Regions from separate parts of the Streptomyces sp. NPDC059582 genome, predicted to be linked through region 3. Evidence: riboswitches for the same ligand, from Rfam matches in the RefSeq annotation. Region 3 holds a riboswitch; each other region holds the start of a gene.
What was found. A riboswitch is a leader RNA that binds a small molecule or an ion and turns the genes downstream of it on or off. The one in region 3 is predicted to bind cyclic di-AMP.

Region 1 (7,668 bases), on a different contig from region 3:
GCCGAGGCTTCCACTCTGCGTGACCACACCGTCGCCGACGTGGCCCGCGTGGTCGGCACCTCGCCCCCCGGCGGCGAAAGCCGGAATGACCGCGGCCGCGACCCCACCGACGGCGGCCACCGCGACAGCGGTGACGATCAGACTCTTACGACGCTTCGAAAACGTCCCGTTCACACCCATGACGCGACTTCTCCCCGTATCCCAGCCAACGCCCCCTGCGTCAGCTTCTGGGCATGAGTACGGAGCGGATCTCAGATTGGACTCAGTCCAGGTTTGTGAGGTGGGTCACATGGGAGGGTGTACTGCGGGGCAGGGACGGGACGGAGCGGGATGACGCAGGAGCGCCCTGCCGGGCAGCCGGGACGCCGGAGTCCGGGAACGCCGGCACGCGGAGCCGGAGTCCCGGTGGGGCGCAGGGGACGGAGTCCCGCCGGGGTCCGGGGCGGAGCCCCGGAACGGGGGTCACTTCCCACCAATCGAGTCGGACGGGTGGGCGGGTGGGTGGGTGGGTGGGCAAACTCCCCTACCCCGCCCGATGCACCACCGCATCACACAACTCCACCAGCGCCCGCTTCGCTCCACACTCCCGCAACGGCGCCAACGCGGCCCGCGCATCCTCCGCATACCGCACGGTGTCCCGCCGCGCCTGCTCCAGCGCAGGATGCGCCCGCAGCGCACCCAACGCCTCCGCCAGCCGCGCGTCATCACTCAGGTCGGAGTCCAGCAGCTCGCACAGAGCGACATCCTCCGCCAGCCCCAGCCGTGCCGCCCGCTCCCGCAGCCGCAGCACCGGAAGCGTGGGGATGCCCTCGCGCAGATCCGTCCCGGGCGTCTTCCCGGACTCGTGGGAGTCCGACGCGATGTCGAGCACGTCGTCGGCCAGCTGGAAGGCGACCCCGAGCCGCTCCCCGTACTGCGTCAGCACGTCCACGACCGTCTCGTCCGCCCCGGACATCATCGCCCCGAACCGGCACGCCACCGCCACCAGCGACCCGGTCTTGCCACCCAGCACGTCGAGGTAGTGCTCGACCGGATCCCGACCGTCCTGCGGCCCCGCCGTCTCCAGGATCTGCCCGGTCACGAGCCGCTCGAACGCCTCCGCCTGCACCCGCACCGCCTCCGGCCCGAGGTCGGCCAGGATGTGCGAGGCCCGCGCGAACAGGAAGTCACCGGTGAGGACCGCGACCGAGTTGCCCCAGCGGGTGTTCGCGCTGTCCACCCCGCGCCGCACCTCGGCCTCGTCCATGACGTCGTCGTGGTACAGCGTGGCGAGGTGGGTCAGTTCCACGACCACCGCCGACGGCACGATCCCCGGCGCATGCCGGTCCCCGAACTGCGCCGCGAGCATCACGAGCAACGGCCGGAAGCGCTTCCCGCCCGCCCGCACCAGATGCTGCGCGGCCTCCGTGATGAAGGGGACCTCGCTCTTGGTGGCCTCGAGCAAGCCTTCCTCGACAGCCGCCAATCCGGCCTGGACATCGGCTTCCAGAGCCTGGTCCCGCACGCTCAGCCCGAACGGCCCGACGACGGTCACGAGGGGTCTCCTGTCTGCTGGTGTCTACTGGCGCTTACACGGTTTGTCGATAGGTCGCTGCCCTCACTCAAGTCAGCGTATCCGGTCACGTTTCGATCACCGATAGCCCCCACGGTTACAGGCCAGGCGGTACCGGATCACGCCCGGTATGTCGCCGATCGGACGACATGGGCACACCGCATCGGATTCCCGCCGGTACGACGGGAACTGTCGGCGCACCAGAAAGCAAGGATCCCCGCCCCGCGCCCCGCACCACGCCGCCCCGGGCGGACCTCGCCCAGGTCAGCACCGACACGGGACGACATCCGACCCGGCGCAACGGATCGCCGCACACCGTCACCTGACCGGCCGAAGGCACCCGCTCATCCGCGCCCGCGCGGCGCCCCCGTACGCGCAGGTGCGACACCCCAACAAAGTCGCCCCCCGACAGCGACGCCCCGGCGGCGACCACCGGAACCACCGACGCCACCGACGCCACCGGAACCATCGGAGCCACCGAAGCCACCCTCCACAGAGGACAGCGAAGGCGGAGAGGGTCGAGGCGACGGAGGGGACGGGTGCCGGCACTCCACACCCACCCCGATCAATACCGACCAAATCGGACTAATCCAAGATAAAGGGGCCACCTCAACACCGATGTCCGATTTGCCACGATTAATTAATGAATCCCTCTTGTCGGCAAATGATCCAGCCCCCCAGAGTGCGTGAATTGGGTCACTCGACCCTAGATGGGGGAATATCCACCCCCCACCCCACCGCCCTTCTGCCGCAAGCGATTTGACCCTTGGCAACCGCAAAGGATCAAGCACTCCATATGCCTCAGACCAAGGTCAATCGGTGTGAGATGTGAATTCGGTACTTGTTTCGGACATGTGCTCTCGCATACGTTCCGGGCAATCGGGCGGACGCCTAATCCTGCCGCCGCCCTTCACCACCATCGACGAACTCATTCGTACGGCAGGAGCGGGGGAACCCAGGCAAGCCGCCGGTTCGGACATCGCACCGGAACGGCTAGGGGCTAAGTCGCATCGCCGAAGGGCGCTACGACCGGGCACCTCCCCGCCCGAGCCCGACAGCTCACCTCGCAGGCGCCGGAGAGGAACCTCGACATGCTCGCTATCGGTCAGACTCGTCGCGCCCGTTTCGTCCGCACGCTCGCCGTCGCCGGCACCGGCGCCGCCGTACTCGCTCTCCCCCTCCTCGGCGCGACCTGCGCCTCCGCGGCCACCACGTCCGTGACCTCCAAGCCCGTGACCGCAGCCACGTACAACAAGAACCTCGACGGCTGGATCCGGCAGTCCCTCTCCGTCATGGCGAAGCACAAGATCCCCGGCACCTACAAGGGGATCTACCGCAACGTGATCCGCGAGTCCTCCGGCAACCCGCGCGCCATCAACCTCTGGGACTCCAACGCGGTCAAGGGCATACCGTCCAAGGGCCTGCTCCAGGTCATCGACCCCACGTTCGCCGCGTACCACGTGGCAGGCACGTCGTTCGACATCTACGACCCGGTCGCGAACATCACGGCCGCCTGCAACTACGCCGCCAAGCGGTACGGCTCGATCGACAACGTGTTCAGCGCGTACTGACCGGTCCGATCACGGAAAGAGTCTCTCGAGGACGACGGCGACCCCGTCGTCCTCGTTCGACAAGGTGATCTCGTCGGCCACCGCCTTGAGCTCGGGGTGGGCGTTGGCCATCGCCACCCCGTGGGCGGCCGAGTCGAACATGGGGATGTCGTTGGGCATGTCGCCGAAGGCGAGGGCCCGTTCGGCACCCAGGCCGAGGTGCTCGGCGGCCAGCGCCAGGCCGGTCGCCTTGGTGACACCGCACGGCTGGAGCTCGACGGTCCCCGGACCCGACATGGTGACCGTCGCCAGCGACCCCACCACGGATCGCGCTGTCGCCGCCAACTCGTCGTCGGACAGGGCGGGATGGCGCAACAGGACCTTGCTGATGGGGTCGCACCACAGGTCGTCGCGCCGTCCGACCCGCACCGCGGGCAGGGTCGGGTGGGGCATCAGATAGCCGGGTTCGATCAGCGTGAGGCCGTCGACCCCGTCCTGGTCCACCGCCGCGTACACCTGCCCGACCTCGGCCTCGATCTTGCCGAGGGCGGTCTCGGCCAGCTCCCGGTCGAGAGTGACCGACCACAGCAGCCGGTCCGCGCCGGCGTCGTACAACTGCGCGCCCTGCCCGCACACCGCGAGCCCGGTGCAGCGCAGCTCGTCGAGCAGCGGCCGCACCCTCGGGGCCGGGCGCCCGGTCACCACGAGATGCCGGGCACCGGCGTCCACCACCCGCGCCAGCGCGGCGAGGGACCGGTCGGAGAACGTGTCGTCGCCGCGCAGCAGCGTTCCGTCCAGGTCGGTGGCGATGAGTGAGAATGCGAGGGGAGCGGCCATGATCAGAGAATACGGACACCGCGCCCCCACGACTCACCCCCGTTTCAGCCCCAAGTAGTGCGCGCGGGCTCCTTGATGGTGGTGTTGACGCGGTTGAACATGTTGGTGAGCGAAATGGTCAGAGACTCCTTTCCGGCCCCTCCTCAGCCGTGCGCCGCCGCCAGGTGCTTCGCCAGCCGCGGGGACGCGAACTCCGTACCGCACACGAAGCGCATCACCGGGCCGTACGAAGCCGCCGCCGGGAGGCCGGTGAAGTACAGACCGGGCACGGACGACACATAGCCCGCGCCGAGCTTCGGAGTGCCCCGGCTCACCGCGAGCGCGGTGCGCAGCTCATGGCCGAGGAAGTCCATCGCGGCTATGTCCACCCGGTATCCGGTCGCCGCGATGACGTGGTCGGCGGACAGCTGCCGGGTGCCACCCGCGTGTGGGGCGACCGTCAGCGTCGTACGGTCGTCCGCCGCGGCCGCCCCTACTATCCGCGCGACCTCGCTGACCTGCACCTTGCCCTCGAAGCGGTCGCGCAGCCACCATGCGCCGAGCGGGCCGAGGACCCGGCGGACCAGGTAGTGGCGGGTCTGGGCCGGGAGGTAGCGATAGGGGTGCGGGTAGTAGCTGAGCGCCCACAGCGACCAGGCCCGGCCGAAGGGGGACTCGGGGCGCAGCTTCGGCTGGTCCCACGGAGGTGCGCCGAAGGCCACCCGGCCGCGGCCGCGCGAGACGACGCGCACCTGCGCGCCCGCTTCCGCCGCGAGTGCCGCCGTCTCCAGCGCGGACTGGCCGGCGCCGACGACGATGAGCTCCTTGCCGGAGAACCTGCTGAGGTCGTGGTGCTGGGAACTGTGGGAGACCCGGCCGGTGGGCGCGGGGCCGTCCGCGGCGGCCGCGGCCAGCTCCGGCGGCAGATGGGACAGACCGGACAGGCCCGTGGCCACGACGACCGCCCGGGCGGTGAACAACTCGCCCGAGTCCAGCTTCAGTTCGAATCCGGAGCCGGCCGCCCCGCCGTCGCCACCCGCTCCACCTGCTCCACCTGCTCCATCTGTTCCACCGGCCTTGCGGTCGACGGAGACGACCCTGACGCGCTCCAGCTCGGGCACCAGCTTCTGCTGGAACCACTCGCCGTAGGCGATGAAGCTCTCGGCGGGGATGATGTCCTCGTCCGTCACCAGTCGGCGTATGCCGGCCGCGTCGCAGTAGTCGACGAGGTCGTGGCCCTGCTGCGGGGCGTCGATGTTGGAGGCCACCGGCGTCGACTTCAGGAGCATGCCCGCGGGCATGTGGTCGCGCCAGCTCACCATGGGCTCGCCGAAGACGCGGACAGGGATGCCGCGCGCCCGCAGATGGGCGGCGGTCGACAGGCCGAACGGCCCGGCGCCGATGATTGCTACCGGTCGGATCACGAAGTCCCTCCCCAGGACGTCACTTCGTCACTTCGTGGTGGTGCTGCCGCCGCGGCGGTTGGTGCGCCACAGCTGGTACAGATGCTTCGCGCCCGGCCGCACGAAGCGCGCGAGCATCGTGAAGAACGGCCGCAGGTCGTCCCCTGCCAGCCAGGCCAGCTCCGTCCCGCTCGCCCGCGCCGGTGCGTGCGGCGTCGTATAGCCGCTGCGGCGGTAGGCGAGGAGAGCGGGCAGGTCGATGTTCTCCACGATGTACCGGTGGCCGGCTCGCTGTTCCCCCTCCGGAACGGTGCGGCCCGTCAGGTCCAGATGCATGGCGCGGACCACGTCCACACCCGACTCGTTCTCGAAGAGCCGGAACTGGGCGCCCATACGCGGGTTGAAGTCGAGCAGTTTGTACTGACCGTCGCGCCGGTCGAAGCGCAGGTCGAGGTCGATGATTCCGGTGAAGCCGATCTGTTTGATGAAACGTGTGGCGAGGTCCGCGAGTTCCGGGTTGTCGACGACATACGCGTTCGCCGTCATGCCCGCGTGCGGCGGCCAGGAGCGGACCTTCACACCGGTGAACATCGCCAGCGGGATCGAGTCCCGGTCGAAGTAGGCGTGCACGATCCAGTCCTCCGCCTGCTCCCGCGGCAGGTACTCCTGGAGGATCACGCCGGGGTCGCCGTGCCGCTCGCCCCAGTCGTCGGCGAGCGCGAGCAGGCCCTCCCGGGTGGCGATCCTGGTCGTGCCGTTCACAGCCGGTCGTTTGCGCCGTACGAACGCCTCACGGTTCTTGGCCACCACCGGGAAGCGGGCCTTCTCGGCGAACGCGACGATGTCGTCGTAGGACTGCGGGAAGGCCGCCGACGGGCTCGGAATGCCGTGTTCCACGCACAGTTCGTGCAGGCCCTGCTTGCTGGCCAGGTGGCGCGGCAGGCCGGGCTCGACCCGTGGGAAGAGAAAGCGCTCGGCGAGGGCGTCCTGGTGCTCGGCGATCAGGACCGCGGCCTCTTCGTCGGTCGGGACGAGGACGGCGGGCCGGCCGATGCGACGGCCGATCCGCAGGAGTCCCTCCACCAGGTACTCCGGCTCCTCGGTGCCGGTCGTCGGCCAGACGAACGCGCGCTCGAGATAGCGCGAGGCGGCGGCCGGCGTGTAACGGTCCTCGGTTATCGCATACATCGGGACGCCCAGGCGGCCCAGACTGCGGATCGCTCCGACCCCACCGTGGTGCAGCGGATAGTCGCCGAATTTCACGATCAGACCCGGCACATCACGATCGGCCTCGAAAGGCATGCTGCTGGTGCTCCCGGCCACGGGTCCCCCCACGTGTCCCCCCTACGGACCGGACCCACCCCGTCCGTGTCCCCCAAAGGACGCTAAGCCGGAATTGGCGCCTCCCACAACCCCAAAACGGACATTGCAAACTCTTTAGACACTGCCCAAGACAGGCAACTCAGCCGTAACGTGTGCCGCGGTCGCATGGAACACACCATGTGGCACGACCAAACGGAACGCACCGCACGCATCCGAGAGTGAGGCAGCACCCATGCCCCCCTTCGACGTCCCCGAGGGCGATCCCTTCGGGCCGCACAACCTTCCGTACGGCGTCTTCTCCCCCGCGGGTCCGGACTCCGACGAGCGCAGGGTCGGTGTCCGCCTCGGCGACCACGTCCTCGACGCGGGGGCCGCGGCCCTCGCACTCGGCTCCCCGTACGCCTCCGTGCTCGCCCGGCCGACCCTGAACCCGCTGCTGGCGGCGGGCCGCACGGTGTGGTCGGACGTGCGACGCGCACTGACCGGGTGGGTCACGGTGCCGGCCCACCAGCGGGCCGTCGAGCCCTTCTTCCACCCGCTGTCGTCGGTGACCCTGCACCTGCCCTTCGAGGTCGCCGACTACGTCGACTTCTACGCCTCCGAGAACCACGCCCGCAATGTCGGGCAGATCTTCCGCCCGGACGCGGTGGACTCCCTGACCCCGAACTGGAAGCACCTGCCCATCGGTTACCACGGGCGGTCCGGGACGGTCGTGGTGTCGGGCACGGACGTCGTACGTCCGTCGGGCCAGCGCAAGGCCCCCAGCGACGAGGCACCGGTCTTCGGCCCGTCGGTCCGGCTGGACATCGAGGCCGAGGTCGGCTTCGTGGTGGGAGCGCCGTCGCAGCAGGGCCGGCCGGTGGCGCTCGGCGACTTCACGGACCACGTCTTCGGCCTGTGCCTGCTCAACGACTGGTCCGCCCGCGACATCCAGGCCTGGGAGTACGTCCCGCTCGGTCCCTTCCTCGGCAAGTCCTTCGCCACCTCGGTGTCGGCGTGGATCACACCGCTGGACGCGCTGGAC
Region 2 (7,668 bases), on a different contig from region 3:
AGTGCACCTGACCGGCTCCGCGCGGGCCCAGCTGACCGACTGCCGCATCCGCGGTGCCGCCGCCAGCGGGCTCGTCGTACAGGAGGACGCCCGGCTGAACGCCTCGGGCTGCGCGGTGGCCGACGCGGGCGCCAACGGGCTTCTCGTCACCGGCGCCGGGCAGGCCGAGCTCGCGGACTGCCGGATCGACCGCAGCACCTTCAGCGCCGTCCACCTCGCGGGCACCGCGGTCGGACGGCTCGCGGACTGCCGGGTGCGCGGCGGCGCCGAACACGGCGTCCACGCCACCGGCGAGGCCCGGCTCGAACTCGCCGACTGCGGGATCAGCGACGTCGCCATGACCGGTGTGTGCGTGCTGGAGCGGGCCGCGGCCACGCTCACCGGCTGCCGGATCTCGGGGTCGGCCTCCGGCATCGGCATCGGATCGCCGGCCGGTACCACCGTCGAGCACAGCACGGTGACCGACACCGGGGAGATCGGTGTCCAGGTCGCCAAGGGCGCCGCCGCCGTCCTCACCGGGATCCGGGTCACCGGGGCCGGCGCGGCGGGCCTCGTGGTCGACGAGGGCGCCGACGCCAAGGTGACGGGCGGCTCGCTGGAGGACTGCGCGGGCTCCGGCGCGGTCGTGTGGACCGGCGCCCGGCCGGAGATGACCAACCTGCGCATCCACCACCCGGGCAAGAACGGCGTGTTCCTGGCCGAGGGCGCGGGCGGCACCTTCACCTCGCTGGACGTCACCCGTTCCGGCTTCCCCGCCCTGCACGTGGGCGCCACCGCCGACCCCCTCTTCCGGCACTGCCGGATCAGCGACTGCGCCGAGGCTCTCGGTGTCGACGACGGCGCGGTCCCCGTGCTGGAGGACTGCACGAAGGACGGCCTCCCGCTCACCTTCGGCACCCCGGCCCCGGCTCCGGCCCCGGCACCCGCCTCGCCCCACGCGGCGCCGGGTGCCGCCGAGCCGGCCCGCCCCGGGGCCGCCGAGGCGTCGGACGAGCCCGAGGAGACCCTGGAGGACCTGCTCGGCGAACTGCACGAACTGGTCGGCCTCGACCGGGTCAAGCGGGACGTCGGCTCGCTGGTCAAGCTGATGCAGACGGTCCGCCGCCGCGAGGAGGCGGGCCTGCCCGCCCCGCCGCTCAGCCGCCACCTCGTCTTCGCCGGGAACCCCGGCACCGGCAAGACCACGGTCGCCCGCCTCTACGGCAGGCTGCTGAAAGCTCTCGGGCTGCTGCGCCGAGGCCACCTCGTCGAGGTCGACCGGACGGCACTGGTCGGCGAGTACGTCGGCCACACCGGCCCCAAGACCACCGCCGCCTTCAACCGGGCCCTGGGCGGCGTGCTGTTCATCGACGAGGCGTACTCCCTCGCCCCGCTCGGCGCGGGCAACGACTTCGGCACCGAAGCCGTCGCCACCCTGGTCAAGCTGATGGAGGACCACCGCGACGACGTCGTCGTCATCGCCGCCGGATACCCCGGTGACATGGACCGCTTCGTCAGCTCCAACCCCGGCCTCGCCTCCAGGTTCGGCCGCACCCTTTTCTTCGAGGACTACGCGGCCGCCGAGCTCGTCTCGATCGTCGAGTACCAGGCCGGCCGGCACCGCTACGAACTCACGCCCACCGCCCGCACGGAGCTCCTGGACATGTTCCGGCGCCTGCCCAAGGGCGAGGGGTTCGGCAACGGCCGCTCGGCCCGGCAGGTCTTCCAGGAGATGACCGAACGCCAGGCCCAGCGGGTCGCCGAACTCACCGACCCCACCGCGGACCAGCTGATCAGCCTGGAGTCGCAGGACCTTCCGGTCCCGGCCGAGCGCTGAACGGCCTCACGGCCGCGGGGCCAGCTCCGCCATCGGTCCCCAGCCGTGCTGGTCGGGAACGTTCACGTTGATGATCTCGGGCGTCTCGGCGACCGCGCCGGCCATCGTGGCCAGCCCCGCCTTGAAGTGCTCGGACCCCACGTGTGCGGCCCCGGCGTCCTCGTCCGCGAACGCCTCCAACAGGGTGAACCTGTGCGGGTCGTCGACGCTGCGCGACCAGTCGAAGAACAGGTTGCCCGGTTCCGCGCGGGTGGCCTCGGTGAAGGGAGCCACCAGGGCCGGCCACTCGTCGGCGAGCTCGGGACGGACGGTGAAGCGTACGGCGATGAAAATCATGGCTCCACCATGCCGCCGTCGGCGGCGGAATGCCAGCGGCGGACACTCCTGTACGGCCCGACCCGTGCGGCCCGACCTGCAGTACGGCCCGACCTGTGCGGCCCGGGGCTCAGGCGGGCCGGGCCGCGCTGTGGATCGCGGTCTGGCCGGCGAAGAAGATCGACTCCTCCCGTATGGAAGCGCCCGGACCGGGGGCGTGGATCATCGTGCCGTTGCCCGTGCAGAGACCGACGTGGCCGGCGTCGCCGTGGAAGAAGATGAGGTCTCCGGGCTGGAGGTCGGTGAGCGGTATCGCCGCGACGCCGCGAGCCTGGTCGAGCGCCGTACGGGGGAGCGCGACCCCCGCGGCCCGCCAGGCTGCCTGGGTCAGGCTGGAGCAGTCGTACGACTCGGGTCCGGTCGCGCCCCACAGGCACGGCCTGCCGATCTGGGCGCGGGCGAAGTCGAGCGCCATGGCGGCCTTGCCGCCGTAGGGCGGTTCGGGCACGGGAACGGGGGCGGGAGTGACGAACTGCCCGGTGTCGACGGGGCTGTTCGGGTAGCCCATGTCCGAGGGGACGACGGCGAACTGTCCGGTGTCGACGGGGCCGTTCGTGTAACCCGTGTCGACGGGGAGGCTGAACTGCCCGGTGTCCACAGGGCTGTTCGTGTGGCCCACGACGGTGGGGATGACGGCGAACTGTCCGGTGTCGACGGGGCCGTTCGTGTAGCCCGTGTCGACGGGGAGGCTGAACTGTCCGGTGTCGACGGGGCTGTTCGGGTACCCCATGTCCGAGGGGACGACGGCGAACTGTCCGGTGTCGACGGGGCCGTTCGTGTAACCCGTGTCGACGGTGAGGCTGAACTGTCCGGTGTCCACAGGGCTGTTCGTGTGGCCCACGACGGTGGGGACGACGGCGAACTGCCCGGTGTCGACGGGGCCGTTCGTGTAGCCCGTGTCGACGGGGAGACTGAACTGCCCGGTGTCGAGCGGGGTGTTCGCGTAGCCGCCGCCGAGGGGGAAGCCGGTGTCGAGTCCGGTCGCCGGCTGCGTGAGCCAGCCGTCACCCTCGCCGAACAGCGGATCCGGCTGCGCGGGGGACGGCCACAGGGGTTCGGCCGGGGGCGCGGCTTCGAGCGCGGCGGGCGGTGTGCTGCGCAGGGCGAGCTGCCGGGCCAGCAGTCTCCTCGCGGAGGCGAGCTTGTCCTGGATCTGCCCCTTGGTCGTCCGCAGCGCGGCCTGCCGCGACCCGCTGTCGGGCGAGGGCGAGGGCGAGGGCGAGGGCGAGAGCGCGGGCGAAGGCGAGAGCGAGGCGGCGGGCAGCGCGGCCGGGAGCGCCGGAGCGGCCTGGGGCGCGGGCAGGGCCGGGAGGGCGTCACGTCCCCTCTCCGGCGCGGCCGGAAGCGCGGCGACGGGACCGGCGGTGAGCTCCGTTACGCGCCTGGCGGGTGCCTCCAGTTCGAGACGGGGGGCCGGAATGCCGGCCGGCAGCTCCGCCGGGCGGTCGGGGCGCTCGGCGCGCGCGGGGCGGGCCGCGGCCGGAGGGTCGGGCATCCTGTCGGCCGGCAGCACCGCCGCGACGGTCGGGCCCAGCTTGGCGCGCGCCCCGTCGAACCACTGCCGGGCGATGGTGTCGAGGGCGGGATCGCCCGGCCGACGCTCCGGGTTCCGCGCCGGTTCGGCGGACCTGCGGTTTCCCGCTGACATCGCGCGGGTGGCGTTGTAGGTTCCCGTGTCCGTCTCGGCGCGGTCGTAGAGGGTGTTGATCCGTCTCCGGATCTCCTCACGGCTGACCGCGTCCTGCATTCCGGGGAGACCGGGACCAGCGGGGCGCGTGTCGCGTTCCGGCGCCATCGGCGACGTACTCCTTCCGTGCACCGCCTACCGAGTTAGCTGTCGGGTTCGGGCGGAGGTTCCGGAAGGCGTGCCCTACGGCCCTTGCCCCGCAGGGCAGTTGGGCCGATTCACCCCAAAGATCGGTTGGGTCCCCGGCTCCGGCGGCCGCAGTGGTTCACCGGACTCGGCGGAGGCTGCACGGCCCGGCGGGATTCGCCGGAGGGTTCCGAGCGGCCTGGCGCCAACTTAGCTAATTTGTGCGGCTCATGTGAAGGTTGAAGGGCGGTATGCCCGATACGTAATTGTGACCTTCATTTCCTTGTGGCCTCTCCGGGTTGCGGCGGCCCCCGGCCGGGCTGCTGCGCCCGCTGCCTCCCCGGTGTCCTGTCGACGCGTGAATCAATCGTCACGCTCACTGATTCGAGCGCCGATCCTTGATGTGACGTCGAATACGGTCGTATGGTCCAGGCATTCCTTCGCCATCCGTCGTCGCCATCCGAGGTAGTCATGGACCGCACCCGCCTGCAGCACCTTCTGGCCCGCGAGAGCGCCGAGGCCGACCGCCGCAACCCGCGTTCGAAGGCCGCCTACGGGCGGTCCGAGCACCTCTTCGGTCGGGTTCCGATGACCTGGATGAACAAGACGGCCGGTGCCTTTCCCCGTTACCTGGACACCGCCCGGGGCGCCCGCGTGACCGACATCGACGGACACGACTACATCGACTTCTGCCTCGGGGACACGGGCGCGATGGCCGGCCATTCGCCGGAGGTGGTGGCCGCCGCCGTCCAGCACCGGTTCGCCGAGCTCGGCGGGGCGACCGCGATGCTGCCGACCGAGGACGCCGAGTGGGTCGGCGCCGAGCTCACCCGGCGCTTCGGGCTGACGCGGTGGAGCTTCTCGCTCACGGCGACGGACGCCAACCGGTGGGCGATCCGGCTCGCCCGTGCCGTCACCGGCCGCGCCAAGATCCTGGTGAACAGCTACAGCTACCACGGCAGCGTCGACGAGTCGCTCATCGTGGTCGGCCCCGACGGCCGGGGCGCGGCCCGCCCCGGCAACGTCGGCGCGCCCTGCGACGTCACACTGACCAGCCGGGTCGCCGAGTTCAACGACCTGGCGCAGTTGGAGCGCGAACTCGCCCACGGGGACGTCGCCGCCGTCCTGATGGAGCCCGCGCTGACCAACATCGGCATCGTGCTGCCCGAACCCGGCTATCTGGCCGGGGTCCGTGCCCTGACCCGGCAGTACGGCGCGCTCCTCGTCAACGACGAGACGCACACCTTCTCCGCCGGGCCGGGCGGCTGCACCGCGGCCTGGGACCTGGAACCCGACGTGCTGACCATCGGCAAGGCGATCGGCGGCGGCATCCCCGCCGGTACCTACGGCCTCTCCGCCGACCTGGCCGAGCGGCTGCTGGCCCGCGCCGACCTCGACCTGGTGGACATGGGCGGGGTCGGCGGCACCCTCGCGGGCAACGCGCTGTCCGTCGCCGCGACGCGCGCCACCCTGGAACACGTCCTGACCGACCAGGCCTTCGCCCATATGTCCAAGCTCTCCGAGCGCTTCGAGACGGGCGTCAGGGCGGGCATCGACGCCCACGGCCTGCCCTGGTCGGTCAGCCGCCTCGGCGCGCGTACCGAGTACCGCTTCACCGCGCCCGCGCCACGCACCGGCACCGAGTCGGCGGCGGCCGCGGACCCGGAGCTGGAGGACTTCCTCCACCTCTATCTCGCCAACCGCGGAATCCTGCTGACCCCGTTCCACAACATGGCGCTCATGTGCCCGGACACCACGGAGCGGGACGTGGACACGCACACCGGGGTGTTCGCCGCCGCCCTGGCCGAACTGGCCGGCTGACGTGCGCCGATAGGGTGGTCGCGAGCCGCCGGGACGGGAAGGGAAGCAGGGGACGTGGACGAGATCGACCGGGCCATCCTGCGGGAACTGCAGACCGACGGCCGCATCGCGTACGCCGACCTCGGCCCGAAGGTCGGCCTGTCCGCCTCGGCGGCCCGGCAGCGTCTGCAACGCCTGCTGGACTCCAGGGCCGTTCAGGTCGTCGGCGTGACCGACCCGATGGCCATGGGCGGCCAGGCGATGGCACTGCTCGGCATCGGGGTGGACGGAGACCCGCGAGTCGTCGCCGACGCCCTGGCCGAACGCCCCGAGGTGGTCTACTCCGTACTCACCTCCGGCGGGTTCGACCTGTTCGCCGAGGTGGTCACCCCCGGCCCGAAGGACCTCCTGGACTTCGTCAACGACGTCGTCAGACCGATCGACGGAGTCCGGCAGGTGCAGTCCTTCCCCTACTTCGGGATCCACACCCACCGGTTCCTCTGGGACGTCGGCTGACCTCGCGTGCCGGCTCGGACCCGAGCTCGTGGACGAGTTCGGCCACGGCCTCAGATACGGCGCACGGTGTGCAGTTTCGTGGCGTACGTGCCCGTGCCGTCGAGCAGTGACGCGCCGCCCAGATCGGACATGGTGGGCCCGTCGACCGTCTTGCGGCTGGAGAGGAAACGGCGCTTGCCGGCCGCGTCCCTGCCCAGGTAGATGCCGACGTGGTCGACGGTCACGGGGCCCGACTCGGCGTCGTCGCCCGAGTCGGCGTTGAACAGCACCAGGTCGCCGGGCTGGAGCAGAGCCGCGGCGGGCGGGCCGGTGCCGTCGGTGCGGTCGACGATCACCCCGGGCGCGGAGTCGACGATGTACCGCGACTGGCGCGGAATCCGCTCTCCCGAGGTGTCCGCGCCGGCGGCCAGCGGCACGCCCATGTGATAGCCGTAGACCATCCGCGTGTAGCCCGAGCAGTCGAGGTTGCCGACCTGCTTGCTGGACGGCTTGACGTAGGTGCCGTCCGGGAAGGTCCAGCCGGTGTTCATGTACTCGTGGAAGTCGGCGCCTTCGAAGCGGTAGCCCTGCGGGTCCAGGTAGCCGTATCCGGCCTCGCCCAGCACCTGCCTGCCCTGGGCCGGTCCGGCCCCGGCCGTGACCGTCGGCGCGTCGGCGAGGAACATCGCGGCGTGGGCCAGGACGTCGGGAGCGGGGGAGCCGGCCCAGCCGCGGATCGTCTGCTCCAGCTGCGCCGTCCAGGTTCCGTCGAACGGCTCCGGCAGCACCCGCACCCAGTCTCCGTGGGTGACGGTCGGCGGTGTCTCCCAGTTCGCGGCGTCCACCTCGAAGCGGCTGACGGACAGCTTGACCGGCAGGTTCGTGCAGCCCGTGTTCGCCAGGGCGCGCAGGCCCACCCGGCCCTTGGCGAAGGTGGGGTCGACGACGTCGACGACGTCGACGGCCCAGGCGGCCGGCTCGGCCGACGCCGACCGCCATGCCCTGGCCTGGATCCGGGTGCCCTCCCGGCGTACCCGGATCGTCCAGTCGGTCCCCGCGGACACGCTCGTGCCGAGGGTGAGGGCGGGGACCAGCTGCGTCACCGTGTCGTCGACCTCCTTCTCGACGCGCAGCTCGACCGCACCCGAGGTCAGGAAGGACAGCCGGGCCCGGTAGTTGCGGTGGGTGCTCTGGTAGCCGAACGTCAGCCCGAAGGAACAGGCCTGGCCGGTGGGCACCTTGTCGAACCGGGCCGTGCAGCGGGCGTCGACGTCGGTGATCTCCTCGTCGTGCAGGCTGGCGTGCCGGCTGGAGCCGTCCGTGGTGAGGCTGATGACACCGCTGCCAGGCACCACCGCGTAGTCGGTGT
Region 3 (7,668 bases):
GAGGGCCGCGCCCAGATACTCCGCGCGGGCGTCGAACAGGGGGCTGAGCAGCTCCATGACCTCGGGTGAGTAGCCCGCCGAGGAGGAGCCGCTGCGGCGCACCTTGTAGCGACGGTGCTTGGCGTTGGACTCCAGGTAGTCGGTGAGGATCGCCTCGCGCTCCACGCCCAGGGCGAGCAGCGTCACGGCTATGGAGAGTCCGGCGCGGTCCTTGCCCGCGGCGCAGTGCATCAGGGCGGGGACGCTGTCCTCGGCGAGCGAGTGCAGCACCTGGGAGTGCTCCCGGGTGCGCTCCCGGACGATCGTGCGGTAGGACGTGATCATCCGGTGCGCGGCCTTGCCCTCGCCGAGGAGGGTGCGCAACTGGTCGATCTCGCCGTCGCGGACCATCTTCCAGAACTCGGAGCCGTCCGCCGGGTCCGACAGCGGCAGGTTCACATTGCGCACGCCGGGCAGGTCGACGTCCTGGCCCTCCAGCTTCTGGTCCGCCGCGTTGCGGAAGTCGAAGACGGTGTGCAGTCCCAGGGAGGCGAGGAACGCCGCGTCCTCGTCGGTCGCGTGCGCGAGGTGGCCGCTGCGGAAGAGCACACCGTGGCGCACCCGCCGTCCGTCGACGGTGGGCAGCCCGCCCACGTCACGGAAGTTGCGCACTCCGGCCAGCTCGGGTTCGGTCGACGGGACCTGCTGCGTCAAGGGGGGCTCCTCCCGCTCGCCCCGGCGGCGCGGCTCGGCGGGTGGCCGACGGGGATGCGCTCTCGACGATACGACATGGATTCCTGGGGCAACGGGTTGTCCACAGCAGGGGCGGCCAGGGCGGACGCCGGCGACGACTTGTCCACAGGCGAGGGCCGGGACGCCGGTCCGTGGCGAGGACTTGTCCGCAGGACATTGCCCGGGAGGCCCCGAGCCCTTGATGATGTTGGGACCTGTTCACGTCTGTTCGACTCTGTGAGGCCTTGATGCTGGAGATCGCGGGAAACGGCCGTACATGGCTGCTGTCGGGACCGCAGAGCAGTTACGCCGTCCATCTCACCGGGGACGACGAGCTCCTGCACCTGCACTGGGGCCCCAGGATCGGGCTGGCCGACGCGGAGGCCCTCGCGACCCGCCCGCTGCCCGACTACTGGCCCTTCGAGTCCCCGCTCGACGGACGCGAGGAGTACCCGGCCGAGGGCGGTCCCCGCTTCGTCCGGCCCGCCCTGTCCCTGCGCACCGACGAGCGGCGGGGCACCGAGTGGAGCTTCGACGGGGACGAGACCGAGGGTGACGAGCTGCGGCTGCGGTTCCGGGACGCGGAGACGGTCGTCACGCTGCACTACCGGATGCGTGACGACGTCGTCGAGCGCTGGGCGACCCTGGACAACCAGGGGCCCGCGCCCCTGGAGGTGCTGCGCGCCGACTCCGCCGTCTGGACCCTGCCCGACCGGGACGGCTGGCGCCTGTCCCAGCTGCACGGCCGCTGGGCCGCCGAGTCCCGGCTGACGCGCTCCGAGCTCACCTACGGCGAGCAGGTCATCGGCAGCCGCCGCGGCCACACCGGACACCAGCACCTGCCCTGGGTCGCGCTCGACACCGACGCCACCGAGGAACGCGGCGAGGTCTACGGCTGTGCGCTGGGCTGGTCGGGGTCCTGGCGGATCGCCGTGGCGCAACTGCCCGACGCGCGCGTGCAGATCACCGGCGGCGCGGGGTACGACGAGTCGGGCCTGCTGCGGCTGGCCGCGGGGGAGTCCTTCACCACGCCGGTCTTCGCCGGGCTGTGGAGCGACGGCGGATTCGGCGGTGCGAGCCGTGCCTGGCACGACTACCAGCGGACGTACGTCGTCCCGCAGGCCGACCGGGACCGGCCGGTGCTGTTCAACTCCTGGGAGGCCACCGAGTTCGACATCTCCGAGGAGCAGCAGCGGGCGCTGGCGCGGCGCGCCGCCGCGATCGGCGTCGAGCTGTTCGTGGTCGACGACGGCTGGTTCGGTGCCCGCACCAGCGACCGGGCCGGGCTCGGCGACTGGACGCCCAACCCCGACCGCTTCCCGGCCGGCCTCAAGCCCCTCGCCGACGATGTGCACGCCCTCGGCATGCAGTTCGGGATCTGGGTCGAGCCCGAGATGGTCAACGCGGACAGCGACCTGTACCGGGCACACCCCGACTGGGTGCAGTACCAGACGGGACGAAAGCGGACAGAACTGCGCAATCAGCTCGTGCTGAACCTCGCGCGCGAGGATGTCCAGGAATACCTCTGGGAGCGGCTCGACGCCCTGCTCAACAGTGCCCCGATCGACTACGTGAAGTGGGACTTCAACCGCTGCTTCACCGACGCCGGCTGGCCCGGTGAACCCTATCCGCAGCGGCTGTGGGTCGACCACGTGCGCGCCCTGTACGCCTTGTTGGACCGGCTCCGGGCGGCCCATCCGGGCGTCGCCTTCGAGTCCTGCTCCGGGGGCGGCGGCCGGATCGACCTGGGGATCATGAGCCGTACGGACCAGGTGTGGACCTCCGACAACACCGATCCGCTCGACCGGCTCGCCATCCAGCACGGCTTCAGCCAGATCCACCCCGCGCGAGTCATGGCCGCCTGGGTCACCGACAGCCCCAACGTCCAGCTCAACGGCCGGGCCAGCTCGCTGCGGTTCCGGTTCGTGAGTTCCATGGCCGGGGTGCTCGGCGTCGGCGGAGACCTCACCCGGTGGACCGAGGAGGAGCTCGCGGAGGCTGCGGACTGGGTCGGTCTCTACAAGGAGATCCGCCCGCTCGTGCAGCACGGCGACCTCTACCGGCTGCGGGCCCCGCAGGGCGGACTCAGTGCCGTGCAGTACGTCCGCGGGGACGAGACCGTCGTCCTCGCCTGCCTCCAGGCGCAGCGGTACGGCGAGCCCGTGCCCGCGCTGCGGCTGCGCGGCCTCGACCCGGAGGCTTCGTACAAATGCCATGAAACGGGCGAAGTTCACCGAGGGGCGGTGCTGCTGCATCACGGGATGCGTACGGGGCTGCGGGGCGACCTCGACGCGACGGTCATCCGTCTCCGCCGCGTCTGAGCGAAGTGCCCGGATTGCGGCTTTCGTTAGAAATCGCCGTGGAATAAGGGAAATCGTCGAGGGGTGCGTGAGGAGCGTCATACCGGTGACCGTGAGTCGCCCGGCATGTTCACGTAATTCAGGAGTTCTCCCAGGGAATTACGGAAAAGGGGCTGAGGGAATTCACGGAGGGTGACCGTGAATTCCCGTCATGGATCAAGCAATTCGGGAACTTCCGAAAACACCTGCTTGTTCCCCTGCTTCCCACTCGCCTACGTTCGCCATCAATCCGGGCGAACGCCTAATCCTGCCGGCGCCCGGTGTCCGCACACTGACCCGTGCCCGGCAGGAGCGGGGGACCCACAGGCACGACCGCCTGTTCCGGTCTCCGGAACAGGCTCGGGGTACAGCCGCGCCGCGAGCGCGGCCGGGCATCTCCAGCCCGCACCCGACAGCTCACCTCGCAGGCGCCGGAGAGGAATTCGCCATGCCCGCGAAGGGTAAGCACCGCCGCCCCAAGGCCCAGCGCTTCACTCGCTCGATCGCCGTCGCCGGAACCGGCGGCGCCGCACTCGCCCTCCCGCTCATGGGGGCCGCCGGCGCGCACGCTGCGACGCCCCAGACCCCCGCCGGGTCCGTTGCCGGACAGGCCGCGCAGTCCGCTCCGGTGGCCCACGAGCAGACCGCCGTGAAGCAGGTCGCCGAGAAGGCCGCCGACAAGGGCGAGGGTGCCCGGACCTACACGGTGCGGACCGGCGACTACCTCTCGAAGATCGCCGACGCGCAGCACGTCAGCGGTGGCTGGCACCGGCTCTACCAGGACAACCGTGCGGCGGTCGGCGCCGACCCGTCGCTGATCCACCCGGGCCTGAAGCTCAGCATCGGCGCGAAGGCCCGCGCCGGGTCGGGTGTGGAGTCCTCGTCGGCGAAGTCGTCGGCGAAGTCGTCGTCCAAGGACGCCCCCTCCGTCTCGACGCCCGACCTCGAGCTCGCCGCCGCCACCACCGGCGGGGCTCCCACTACTTCCACCGGCACCTCCACCGGCACTACGACCGGCACTTCCACCGCCACCGGTTACACCCTCCCGGTCTCCGGCGGCGCCGTCGGCACCGCCTACCGCGTGGCGGGCGGCATGTGGTCCAGCGGCTACCACACGGGCGTCGACTTCGTCGTCCCGACCGGTACCCCGCTCAAGGCCGTGGGCGCGGGCACCGTCGTCTCCGCGGGCTGGGCCGGCGCCTACGGCAACCAGGTCGTCATCAGGCTCGCGGACGGCTACTACGCCCAGTACGGCCACCTCTCCCAGCTCTCCGTCTCCGCCGGGCAGACCGTGACCGCGGGCCTGCGGGTGGGACTCTCGGGCGCGACGGGCAACGTGACCGGCCCGCACCTGCACTTCGAGATCCGCACCACGCCCGGCTACGGTTCCGACGTGGACCCGGTCGCCTACCTCCGTTCGCACGGCGTCGCCGTCGGCTGACCGGAGTACCGCCGCCCGCGACGTCCTTATTCCCTGGTTGGCCAACTCTTTAGCAGTGGCTTATCTCACCGTCCGTCAACCCCTTCCTACGGTCGCGTAGGTCACATTCGAAGGGGAATCATGGGCCGACGTGGCAGACGATTCGAAGAGTGACAGCAGATCAGTGATCGGGTCGTACGTGGCGGTGGGGGACAGCTTCACCGAGGGCGTCGGCGACCCCGGCCCCGACGGGGCGTTCGTCGGCTGGGCCGACCGGTTCGCCGTGCTCCTCGCGGACCGGCGGCCCGAGGGCGACTTCACGTACGCGAACCTCGCCGTGCGGGGCAAGCTGCTCGACCAGATCGTGGCCGACCAGCTTCCGCAGGCCGTCGAACTCGCGCCGGACCTGGTCTCCTTCTGCGCGGGCGGCAACGACATCCTCCGCCCAGGGACCGACCCCGACGAGGTGGCCGAGCGGTTCGAGCGCGCGATCGCCGCGCTGACCGCCGTGTCCGGCACGGTCCTGGTGACGACCGGTTTCGACACCCGCGGTGTGCCCCTGCTCAAGCACCTGCGCGGCAAGATCGCGACCTACAACGGGCATGTCCGCGCCGTCGCGGACCGGTACGGCTGCCCGGTGCTCGACCTGTGGTCCCTGAAGTCCGTCCAGGACCGGCGGGCCTGGGACGGCGACCGGCTGCACCTCTCGCCCGAGGGGCACACGCGGGTGGCCCTGCGCGCGGGCCTGGCCCTCGGCCTGGACGTGCCGGCCGACCCGGAGCAGCTCTGGCCGGCGCTCCCGCCGCGCGGCACCCTGGAAGTCCGGCGCGACGACGTCCACTGGGCGCGCGAGTACCTGGTTCCGTGGATCGGCCGCCGACTGCGCGGGGAGTCCTCGGGCGACCACGTGACCGCCAAGGGCGCGCTGTCCCCGGACGACATCAAGGAGCGGATCGCGGCCGTGGCCTGAGCGGGCGAGCGGCATGGATGGGGGGCCGGTGCGGCTGCCGGCCCCACCGCTACGCCGTCAACGCTCCCCGGGCGAGTCCCAGTTCCCGGGCCAGCGCCTCGTCCACCCACTCCTGCGCACGGGCCCGGGACACGGCACCGGCGTACGACGTCAGCTGCACGGCGAGACCGTCGAGCAGCGCCGTCAGGCGCAGGGCCGTGCCGCCCGGGTCCGGGCAGGCGAACTCGCCGCCGGCCACGCCGTCCGAGATGACCTCGGCGATGGCCGCCTTCCACTGCCGGTCCAGGTCCCGTGTGACGTCCTGGAGCGCGGGCTCGCGCAGGGCCACCGCCCAGCCCTCGATCCACAGCCGCCACCCCTTGGCCTGCCCCGTGGGGGCGTACCAGCGCACGGCCGACCGCAGCCGCCGTACCGCGGTCGTCCGGCGGCCGAGCAGCTTGCGCAGCTGAGCCAGATCCTCCTCGGCGGCGTGGGTGAAGGCGGCGGCGACCAGCTTCTCCTTGGTCGAGAAGTGGTAAAGCACCAGCGCGTTGCTCACCCCGAGCGCCGAGGCCACGTCGGCGATCCTGACCGCCGCCACGCCCCGTGCCTCGATCTGCTCGACGGCGGCCCGCAGCAGCTCCTCCCGCCGCTGCGCCACACTCAACCGGACTCTCGCCACGCGGTCACCCTAGTCGGTCGCCCCCGGCCGCACCGCTCACCGGTACCAGCCGAACCGCTCCGCGATCACCGGCAGCCGGTCCGCGACGATGGCGTGCGCCGCGGCCCGCGGAGTCGTCCCGTCGGCCTGCGCGCGGGTCAGCATCAGCTCCACCAGGGCACGCATCGAACGGCGTGTGTACGCGAACGCCTCGTCGGCGTCCGGCCCGATGTCGCCGAAGAGCGTCCACCACCACCAGGCGTTCGTCCCGGAGTTGACCACGACGTCCGGCAGCACCGTCACCCCGCGTGCGGCCAGCAGCTCCTCCGCCTCGGGCAGGACCGGCATGTTGGCCGCCTCGACGATCCAGCGGGCCGTGATCCGCTCCTGGCCGGCGCTGTCGATCGCGTACGAGACGGCCGCCGGTACGAGCACCTCGGCGTCGGCGGACAGCCAGGCGTCGCCCGGCAGTTCACGGTCGGCCGGGCGCAGCGCAGCGCGGTCCACGGTTCCGTACGCGTCCCGTGCCGCGAGCAGCGCCTCCACGTCGAGCCCCGCCGGGTTGGCGATCGTGCCCTTGACGTCGGCGACGGCCACCACCGTCAGTCCCGCGCGGGTGAGGAAGCGGGCCGTGGCGCCGCCCATCGTGCCCAGACCCTGCACGGCGACCCGCGTCCCCCGGTGGGGCACACCGGCCCGGTCCAGGGCCGCGAGCACCGACTCGGCGACACCGCAGCCGCCGACGAGCTCGTCCAGGCCGATGCCGTCCACCTCGGTCGCGAACGCGTCCGCGAGCCGCCGCCGGGCCGCGGCCTCGTCCTCGAGCAGCGGATAGACGGCCTGGACGGAGGAGACCAGACCGGCTTCGGCCGCGGCCCTGTCCACCAGGTCCTGGGTGAGGCCGAGATCCTCGCCCGTGGTCCACACGCTCTCGACGTACGGCCGCATGGCCCGCAGGTAGCGCACCAGGAGCCCGTACGCCCCGGGGTCGCGCGGGTCGCAGTCGATACCGCCCTTGGCTCCGCCCAGCGGGATGTAGCGGCCCTCGGGGTTGTAGTGCAGGGCCTCCTTCATGGTCATGCCGCGGGCGAGCCCGGCGATCTCGTCCCGCGTGCAGCCCTCGCGCATCCGCAGCCCGCCGCTGGAGACGCCGCGCACCAACCGGTCGACGACCAGGAAGCCCTGGCGGCCGGTGACGTGGTCGGTCCAGGTGAGCGACAGCAGAGGGGAGGTCATGCGGACTCCTGGGGAGCGGGGGTGCCGAAGTTACTGAATGACGAGTCAGTATCCGGAGACCTCTCGCGGCCTGTCAACGCGGCTCGGCGCGTGACGGCGGACACGAGAGCGGTCCGGCCGGACGGGAAGGGACGACCGGGGTCCGGTGTTGTCGGAGGAGCCGACCATAATGGAACGCCCCGACCCCACCTGGAGGTGCCGTGACCGGTTTCCGTTCCCCGAGCTCCGGGCTCCGCGCGCTGCGGCCCGCAGCCTTCGGCGCGGACCCGAGCGGAGAACGCATGGCGCGCATCCGCCGATCACCCCACTTCAAGGACGGGGTCTTCCAGAACCCCGGCGGTGCCTCACGGAT
Region 4 (7,668 bases), on a different contig from region 3:
GTACGTCGTCTGGCTCGACGAACTCGCCGATCACCTGCAGCCGGGCGGCCTGGACCGACGGCTGCTGGGCCTGCTCACCAGTCTGGGCGTGGTCGTGCTGGGCACGATGAGCGCCGACGAGTACTACCGGCGCCGCTCCGCGCCCGGCGCGAACGTGGTGGCCATGGCACGCAAGGTGGAACTCCCGCGTGAGTGGAGCGCGGCGGAGCTGCGTCGGCTGGCCGAGGACACGGACGACCCGCGTGCCTATCCGGCCTTCATGTGGAGCGGCCGGGAAGGTGCCGCCCCCTACTTCGCGATCGGGCATCTCCTGTTCGACGAGTGGCAGCGCAGCGGGACCCAAGTCGAGCATCCACATGGCCAGTTGCTCGTCCAGGTGGCCGTCGACCTCACGCGGTGCGGTGTCAGGGAGGCCGTGCCGACCGCTCTGCTCCGGGCGGTCGAGGACGCCTATCCCACGGAGGCGCGGAAGCGGGAGTCGTTCGAGGACGCGTTGGCCTGGGCGACGGCCCCGCTCTTCGGGGTCTCGGGACTGCTCGTGGCGGGGGAGCGGCCCGGCACCTGGCGGGCGTACGGGGCGCTCGTGGCCGAGGCGCTGGGGTCGGGAGACCTGCCGACGGTCCCCGACAACATGTGGCGGATCCTGCTCGACGAGTCGAGGCGCTGGGCCTCGAGCCGCCGCGAAGCCGTGCTGGACGCGGCACGTGCCGCGCTGCGTCCGCGGGTCGAGGCGGGCGACTTCCCGATCATGGTGATGTTCGCGGCGCACACCGAGGGCGAGGAGCACGAGGACTGGTTGCGCAGGGCCGCTGACCTCGGCCACACCCCGTCGGCCGTACGGCTGGCGGAACTGCTCCTGGAGAGCGGCGACGAGGAAGGGGCCGTTCCGTATCTGGAGGCGGCCGCGGGGCACGGCGACGTGCTCGCCCTTCGCCACCTCGGCCTGATCCACCGCAACCACGCCGCGTACTGGCTGAGCCGGGCCGTCCAGGCCGGGGACGGTCCCGCCGCGCAGGTCTTGGACGGTCCCCTGGGAGACAGCCGTGCCGTGCGGCGGGGCGGGCCAGCTACCGTCAGGGAGTGACCAACCAGCCCCACCCCCCGCCCCCCGCCCCCGAGCTCTTCACCTGGGAGTTCGCCGCCGATCCGTATCCGGCCTACGCCTGGCTGCGCGAGCACGCCCCCGTGCACCGGACGAAACTGCCCAGCGGGGTCGAGGCCTGGCTGGTCACCCGGTACGCCGACGCCAAGCAGGCCCTCGCCGACCAGCGGCTGAGCAAGAACCCGGCGCACCACGACGAGCCCGCGCACGCCAAGGGGAAGACCGGCATCCCCGGGGAGCGCAAGGCCGAGCTGATGACCCACCTGCTCAACATCGACCCGCCGGACCACACCAGGCTCCGGCGGCTGGTCAGCAAGGCGTTCACGCCGGGCCGGGTCGCGGAGTTCGCGCCGCGGGTGCAGGAGCTGACCGACCGGCTCATCGACGGGTTCGCCGGGCACGGCTCCGCCGACCTCATCCACGAGTTCGCCTTCCCGCTGCCCATCTACGCCATCTGCGACCTGCTCGGCGTCCCGCGCGAGGACCAGGACGACTTCCGCGACTGGGCGGGCATGATGATCCGGCACGGGGGAGGCCCGCGGGGCGGGGTCGCGCGGTCGGTGAAGAAGATGCGCGGCTATCTCGCCGAGCTCATCCACCGCAAACGGGAGGCGTTGTCGGACACCGCCGCGCCCGGCGAGGACCTCATCTCCGGTCTCATCCGCGCCTCCGACCACGGCGAGCACCTCACCGAGAACGAGGCCGCCGCGATGGCCTTCATCCTGCTGTTCGCCGGTTTCGAGACGACCGTCAACCTCATCGGCAACGGCTTGTACGCCCTGCTGACCCACCCCGACCAGCGCGCCCGCCTCCAGTCGTCCCTGGCAGCCGGCGAACACGGCCTGCTGGCCACCGGCGTCGAGGAACTCCTGCGCTACGACGGCCCCGTGGAGCTGGCCACCTGGCGGTTCGCCACCAGGCCGCTGAGCATCGGCGGGCAGGACATCGCGGCCGGCGACCCCGTCCTCGTCGTCCTCGCGGCCGCGGACCGGGATCCGGAGCGGTTCGCCGATCCGGACGTGCTGGACCTCTCCCGCCGCGACAACCAGCACCTCGGATACGGCCACGGCATCCACTACTGCCTGGGCGCGCCGCTGGCCCGGCTGGAGGGGCGGACCGCGCTCGCCACGCTCCTCACCCGGCTCCCCGATCTGCGGCTCGGGGCGGATCCGGCCGAGCTGAGATGGCGTGGCGGGCTCATCATGCGTGGACTGCGGACCCTGCCCGTGGAGTTCACCGCGGAGTCCTCCGCGCAAAGATGACACGCGTTCAACAATGTGATCTTCACGTGATCTACGCGGCATTAACTTGTGACAAGTGATCGTCTGCCGATACGTTCAGCCATCAGCACGGCCCTCAGCCTCACTCACCGTGCCGCTCACCTCTGTCGCGCGAAAGGTCTCCGCATGCTCTCCGGGAACGGTCGTCATCGTCGCCCCCGTCAGGCTCCGGCCCTGCTCGTCGCGGCCGGAGTGACCGGCTCCGCCATCGCCATCCCGCTCCTCGCCGCCACCGGCGCGAGCGCGGCGGAGAGCAGCACCTGGGATCAGGTCGCGCAGTGCGAGACCGGCGGCTCCTGGAGCGCCGACACCGGCAACGGGTACTACGGCGGCCTTCACCTCAGCCAGGACGACTGGGAGCGGTACGGCGGTCTCGACTACGCCTCCAGAGCCGACCTGGCCAGCCGTTCCCAGCAGATAGCCGTCGCCGAGAAGGTCCTCGCCGACCAGGGTGTCGAGGCCTGGTCCACGTGCGGACTGCTCTCGGGGCTGGCCAAGGACTCCGTGTCGGCGAACATCGACACGGGTGTACTGGGCGACTCCTCGGGCGGATCGTCCGACTCCTCCGATTCGCCCTCACTGTCCGACTCGCTCGGTCTGTCCGGCTCTTCCGGCGAGGCGTCCGGCGGCCCGTCGGCCCAGCCTTCCGGTGAGGCCACCGGCGTTCCCTCGATCCTGCCTTCCGGTGAACCGTCCTCTTCCACTCCCTCTTCGGGTGCGACGGGAGCTGCCGGGTCCGATGGGGCGTCTGACTCCGGTGCGGATGACGCGGGACGCGGTGCCGGTTCGTCCACGGACGGGGCCAGGGGCGGCGACTCGGACAACTCCCGGCAGGCCATCGGTTCTTCGGGCCTCGTCGACACGGGCGCGCTGAGCGTCGACACTGGCGCGCCGGCCGCCGATACGGGCGCGCCGGCCGCCGACGCGTCGGGCACCGGCCGCCATCGCGGCGGCAGCGCCGACGAGCAAGCGGCGGACGCGGCCGACGCCTTCTCCTTCGTCGGGCGGCACGCTTCGACCGCCTACGCCACGGCAGGCTCGTAGGCCGACCCTCGTGCCACGCACGGCCGGTGGGCCGACTGCTGGTCAGAGCCGACGAGTCGGTGCCTAAACGGGCGAAAAGCGGCGGGAGTTGACGCCCTGGTTCGCCGTTAAATGTCCGTTTTGGTGAAAGTGTGGGATGAGTCTCAGAGGCCCTGATCGTCTTTGGAATTCGGCGGATCCCGTGTCTACGGTCGTGACCGCTCGCCACCGCGGGCACCGGCTGCCGCAACGCCGAGTCCTGCCAGCGGCCGTCCGGGAACAGTCGTCGCGTCAAGCGCCGTAGGCAGGAGCGGGGGACCCAAGGTAGGTGCCGGGCCCAGCAGTTGAAGCTGGTTCCGGCTCGGGGTGAAGCCGTGTCCCGTGAGGGACGCGGCCGGGCAACTCAACCGGCTCGAACCCGACAGCTCACCTCGCAGGCGTCGGTGAGGGGATCAAGCATGCTGTTTTCCGGCAAGGGCAAGCACCGTCGTCCGTCCAAGGCCACCCGGGTCGCCGCGCTGGCCGGTGTCACCGGTGTAGCCGTCGCCGCTCCGCTGATGGCGGTCGGCAGCGCCTCCGCCGCCACCGCCTCCCAGTGGGACGCCGTGGCCCAGTGCGAGTCCGGCGGCAACTGGTCCATCAACACCGGTAACGGCTACTACGGCGGCGTGCAGTTCTCCGCCTCCACCTGGGCCGCCTACGGCGGCACGCAGTACGCGGCCACCGCCGACAAGGCCTCCAAGGCCCAGCAGATCACCGTCGCCGAGAAGGTCCTCGCCGCGCAGGGCAAGGGCGCCTGGCCGACCTGCGGCAAGGGTCTGTCCGGTGCCGCCTACACCGGCGGCTCCGCCGGTACGCCGAGCAAGCCCGCCAAGACCACCACCCGCTCCACCGACAAGCAGGCCGCCTCCCGCTCCGCCGCGCGCCCGGCCGCCCCGAAGACCGTCACCACCCCGACCGGCAAGAAGGTCAAGAAGGGTGACGGCGAGTACAAGGTCGTCAAGGGCGACACCCTCAGCGCCATCGCCGTGAAGCACCAGGTGAAGGGCGGCTGGCCGGCGCTGTTCAAGCTGAACAAGGGCATCGTCGCCGACGCCGACTTCATCTACCCGGGTCAGCAGCTGCACCTGAAGTGACGCCCGGCTCGTAGCTGAACCGCGGCGCTCCCCTGTCCGTGTCTCCCATTAGTGGAGGCTCTCTGAAGGCCGCCCCCGTCCCCACGGGCTCCCCGCTCCGGTGCGTGTTCCCCCGTACGCACCGGAGCGGGGATTTTTGTGAACCGGCTTTGTTCCGTTCGGAAACAATTTACTCTCGGTTCCGCGCTCGGGGCGGTCGGAGGCTGGCCGATCGCCCGGAGACGGTTAGGCTCAGTCCCGCGGGGCCACCACAGGCCCGCGCCCGACCGGGCCTACGGCCCGGCGTAGCTCGCGTCACATCCCAGAAGGAGATGCTCGTGCCGTCCATCGACGTCGTCGTAGCCCGGGAAATCCTGGACTCCCGAGGCAACCCCACGGTCGAGGTCGAGGTCGGCCTCGACGACGGCAGCACGGGTCGTGCCGCCGTTCCGTCCGGCGCCTCCACGGGTGCCTTCGAGGCCATCGAGCTCCGTGACGGTGACCCCAACCGTTACCAGGGCAAGGGTGTCGAGAAGGCCGTCCTCGCCGTCATCGAGCAGATCGGCCCGGAGCTCGTCGGTTACGACGCCACCGAGCAGCGCCTGATCGACCAGGCGATGTTCGACCTGGACGCCACCGACAACAAGGGCTCGCTGGGCGCCAACGCCATCCTCGGCGTCTCCCTCGCCGTCGCGCACGCCGCCTCCGAGGCCAGCGACCTGCCGCTGTTCCGTTACCTGGGCGGCCCGAACGCGCACCTGCTGCCCGTTCCGATGATGAACATCCTGAACGGCGGCTCGCACGCCGACTCCAACGTGGACATCCAGGAGTTCATGATCGCCCCGATCGGCGCGGAGTCGTTCTCCGAGGCGCTGCGCTGGGGCGCCGAGGTCTACCACACCCTCAAGAAGGTGCTGAAGACCAGGGGTCTGTCGACCGGTCTCGGCGACGAGGGCGGCTTCGCCCCGAACCTGGACTCCAACCGCGCCGCCCTCGACCTCATCGTCGAGGCCATCAAGCAGGCCGGTTACGTCCCCGGCGAGCAGATCGCGCTCGCGCTCGACGTCGCCGCGTCCGAGTTCTACAAGGACGGCAAGTACGAGTTCGAGGGCAAGTCCCGCTCGGCCGCCGAGATGACCGAGTACTACGAGGAGCTCGTCTCCGCGTACCCGCTCGTCTCCATCGAGGACCCGCTGTACGAGGACGACTGGGCCGGCTGGAAGGTCATCACCGACAAGCTGGGCGACAAGGTCCAGATCGTCGGCGACGACCTCTTCGTCACCAACCCGGAGCGCCTGGCCCGCGGCATCGAGGAGGGCTCCGCGAACGCCCTGCTCGTCAAGGTGAACCAGATCGGTTCGCTGACCGAGACCCTGGACGCCGTCGAGATGGCCCAGCGCAACGGCTTCAAGTGCATGATGTCGCACCGCTCCGGCGAGACCGAGGACGTCACCATCGCCGACCTCGCGGTCGCCGTGAACTGCGGTCAGATCAAGACCGGCGCCCCGGCCCGCTCGGACCGCGTCGCCAAGTACAACCAGCTGCTGCGCATCGAGGAGATCCTCGACGACGCCGCGGTGTACGCCGGCCGCAGCGCCTTCCCGCGCTTCAAGGGCTGAGCCGTACAGGGTCAAGCCTGAGCCAGTCGTACGTACGTCCCCGTACTCGGTCCCGTACCGTGTCCGGGGACGTACGCGCGTGTGACGGGTGTGAAGGGGAGGCGGAGAGCCAGATGGCCGTGAAGGACCGGGACCGTTTCTCCACCACGACCAGGCTGCGGCTGCTCGGCGAGCAGACGGCGGCGCGGGTCTACCGCTCCCAGACCAGACGCCAGGCCCGCCGCTCCCGGCTCACCGGCCGGGCCGCGCTGCTCGCCCTCGTCCTGTGCTCGCTGATCGTGGCCCTCGCCTATCCCATAAGGCAGTACGTCTCCCAGCGCGCCGAGATCGCCGACATGAAGCGTCGGCAGCAGCAGGCCAGCGAGCGCGTGGAGCAACTGCGCGACCTCAAGGCACGCTGGCAGGACGACGCGTACGCCGAGCAGCAGATCCGGCAGCGGCTGCACTACGTGATGCCCGGGGAGACCGGCTACGTGGTGATCGACCCGGACGCGGTCAAGCAGTCGCGCGCCCCCCTGGGAGCGGCCCACCGCCCCTGGTACTCGAACGTCTGGGACGGAGTCGACAAGTCCGACGCCTCCGACCAGTGAACGGATAGAAAAGACAGGCATGGAAACGCCCCCGCCGCCCACCCCGCGCACCGAGCCCACCGACGCGGACGTCGAGGCCTTCAAGCAGCAGCTCGGGCGGCCGCCGCGCGGGCTGCGCGCCATCGCGCACCGGTGCCCGTGCGGACAGCCGGACGTCGTCGAGACGGCGCCCCGCCTGCCCGACGGCACGCCCTTCCCGACGCTGTACTACCTGACGTGCCCCAAGGCCTCCGGGGCGATCGGCACGCTGGAGGCGAACGGCGTGATGAAGGAGATGACGGCCCGGCTGGAGACCGACCCGGAGCTGGCCGACGCGTACCGTGCGGCGCACGAGGACTACATCCGCCGGCGGGACGAGATCGAGGAGCTGACGGGCTTCCCGAGCGCCGGCGGGATGCCGGACCGGGTGAAGTGCCTGCATGTGCTGGTCGCGCACTCGCTGGCGGCCGGACCGGGCGTGAACCCGCTCGGCGACGAGGCGCTCGCGATGCTGCCGCAGTGGTGGAGCAAGGGTGCCTGTGTGACCCCGGCCGTGCCGCCGTCCGGCGCGGGACGGCAGGTCGAGACGAGCGGCGAGGGCGCCGACGCCGGCCACTTCGCGTTCAGGGCCGCCGAGGGTGCCGAGTCCGCGAAGCCCGCCGACTCCGTCGAGCCTGCCCGGTCCGCCGAGTCCGGGGAGGCCGACCAGTGACCCGGGTGGCCGCAGTCGACTGCGGTACGAACTCCATCCGGCTCCTCGTGGCCGACGCCGACCCGGAGACGGGCGAACTCGTCGACCTGGACCGGCGGATGACCATCGTCCGGCTCGGCCAGGGCGTGGACCGCACCGGCCGGCTGGCCCCCGAGGCGCTGGAGCGCACCTTCGCCGCCTGTCGCGCGTACGCGGAGGTCGTCAAGGAGCACGGCGCCGAGCGCCTCCGCTTCGTCGCCACCTCCGCC

Region 1: linked by a shared signal. The riboswitch ahead of ACFV0T_RS13245 (transglycosylase SLT domain-containing protein) and the one ahead of ACFV0T_RS31920 (peptidoglycan DD-metalloendopeptidase family protein) in region 3 are both predicted to bind cyclic di-AMP.
Region 2: linked by a shared signal. The riboswitch ahead of ACFV0T_RS22050 (C40 family peptidase) and the one ahead of ACFV0T_RS31920 (peptidoglycan DD-metalloendopeptidase family protein) in region 3 are both predicted to bind cyclic di-AMP.
Region 4: linked by a shared signal. The riboswitch ahead of ACFV0T_RS31455 (transglycosylase family protein) and the one ahead of ACFV0T_RS31920 (peptidoglycan DD-metalloendopeptidase family protein) in region 3 are both predicted to bind cyclic di-AMP.

What each region holds. Positions count from the first base shown of each region.
Region 1 is NZ_JBHWCC010000011.1:159,950-167,617, reverse strand. Features, by position in the region: gene ACFV0T_RS13255 (CHRD domain-containing protein) at 1-180, opposite strand, end outside; gene ACFV0T_RS13250 (polyprenyl synthetase family protein) at 524-1,534, opposite strand; cyclic di-AMP (ydaO/yuaA leader) riboswitch at 2,463-2,640, shown strand; gene ACFV0T_RS13245 (transglycosylase SLT domain-containing protein) at 2,644-3,123, shown strand; gene ACFV0T_RS13240 (HAD family hydrolase) at 3,133-3,939, opposite strand; gene ACFV0T_RS13235 (FAD-dependent oxidoreductase) at 4,083-5,342, opposite strand; gene ACFV0T_RS13230 (ATP-grasp domain-containing protein) at 5,370-6,623, opposite strand; gene fahA (fumarylacetoacetase) at 6,877-7,668, shown strand, end outside.
Region 2 is NZ_JBHWCC010000025.1:101,741-109,408, forward strand. Features, by position in the region: gene ACFV0T_RS22040 (right-handed parallel beta-helix repeat-containing protein) at 1-1,816, shown strand, start outside; gene ACFV0T_RS22045 (putative quinol monooxygenase) at 1,823-2,152, opposite strand; gene ACFV0T_RS22050 (C40 family peptidase) at 2,262-3,986, opposite strand; cyclic di-AMP (ydaO/yuaA leader) riboswitch at 3,995-4,168, opposite strand; gene ACFV0T_RS22055 (transaminase) at 4,476-5,825, shown strand; gene ACFV0T_RS22060 (Lrp/AsnC family transcriptional regulator) at 5,880-6,320, shown strand; gene ACFV0T_RS22065 (NlpC/P60 family protein) at 6,371-7,668, opposite strand, start outside.
Region 3 is NZ_JBHWCC010000048.1:5,048-12,715, forward strand. Features, by position in the region: gene ACFV0T_RS31910 (tyrosine-protein phosphatase) at 1-693, opposite strand, end outside; gene ACFV0T_RS31915 (alpha-galactosidase) at 960-3,032, shown strand; cyclic di-AMP (ydaO/yuaA leader) riboswitch at 3,335-3,494, shown strand; gene ACFV0T_RS31920 (peptidoglycan DD-metalloendopeptidase family protein) at 3,499-4,491, shown strand; gene ACFV0T_RS31925 (SGNH/GDSL hydrolase family protein) at 4,655-5,440, shown strand; gene ACFV0T_RS31930 (TetR/AcrR family transcriptional regulator) at 5,490-6,101, opposite strand; gene ACFV0T_RS31935 (Glu/Leu/Phe/Val dehydrogenase dimerization domain-containing protein) at 6,138-7,316, opposite strand; gene ACFV0T_RS31940 (MBL fold metallo-hydrolase) at 7,517-7,668, shown strand, end outside.
Region 4 is NZ_JBHWCC010000046.1:44,802-52,469, reverse strand. Features, by position in the region: gene ACFV0T_RS31470 (hypothetical protein) at 1-1,084, shown strand, start outside; gene ACFV0T_RS31465 (cytochrome P450) at 1,081-2,364, shown strand; gene ACFV0T_RS31460 (transglycosylase family protein) at 2,509-3,426, shown strand; cyclic di-AMP (ydaO/yuaA leader) riboswitch at 3,692-3,860, shown strand; gene ACFV0T_RS31455 (transglycosylase family protein) at 3,864-4,541, shown strand; gene eno (phosphopyruvate hydratase) at 4,853-6,139, shown strand; gene ACFV0T_RS31445 (septum formation initiator family protein) at 6,253-6,729, shown strand; gene ACFV0T_RS31440 (DUF501 domain-containing protein) at 6,749-7,420, shown strand; gene ACFV0T_RS31435 (exopolyphosphatase) at 7,417-7,668, shown strand, end outside.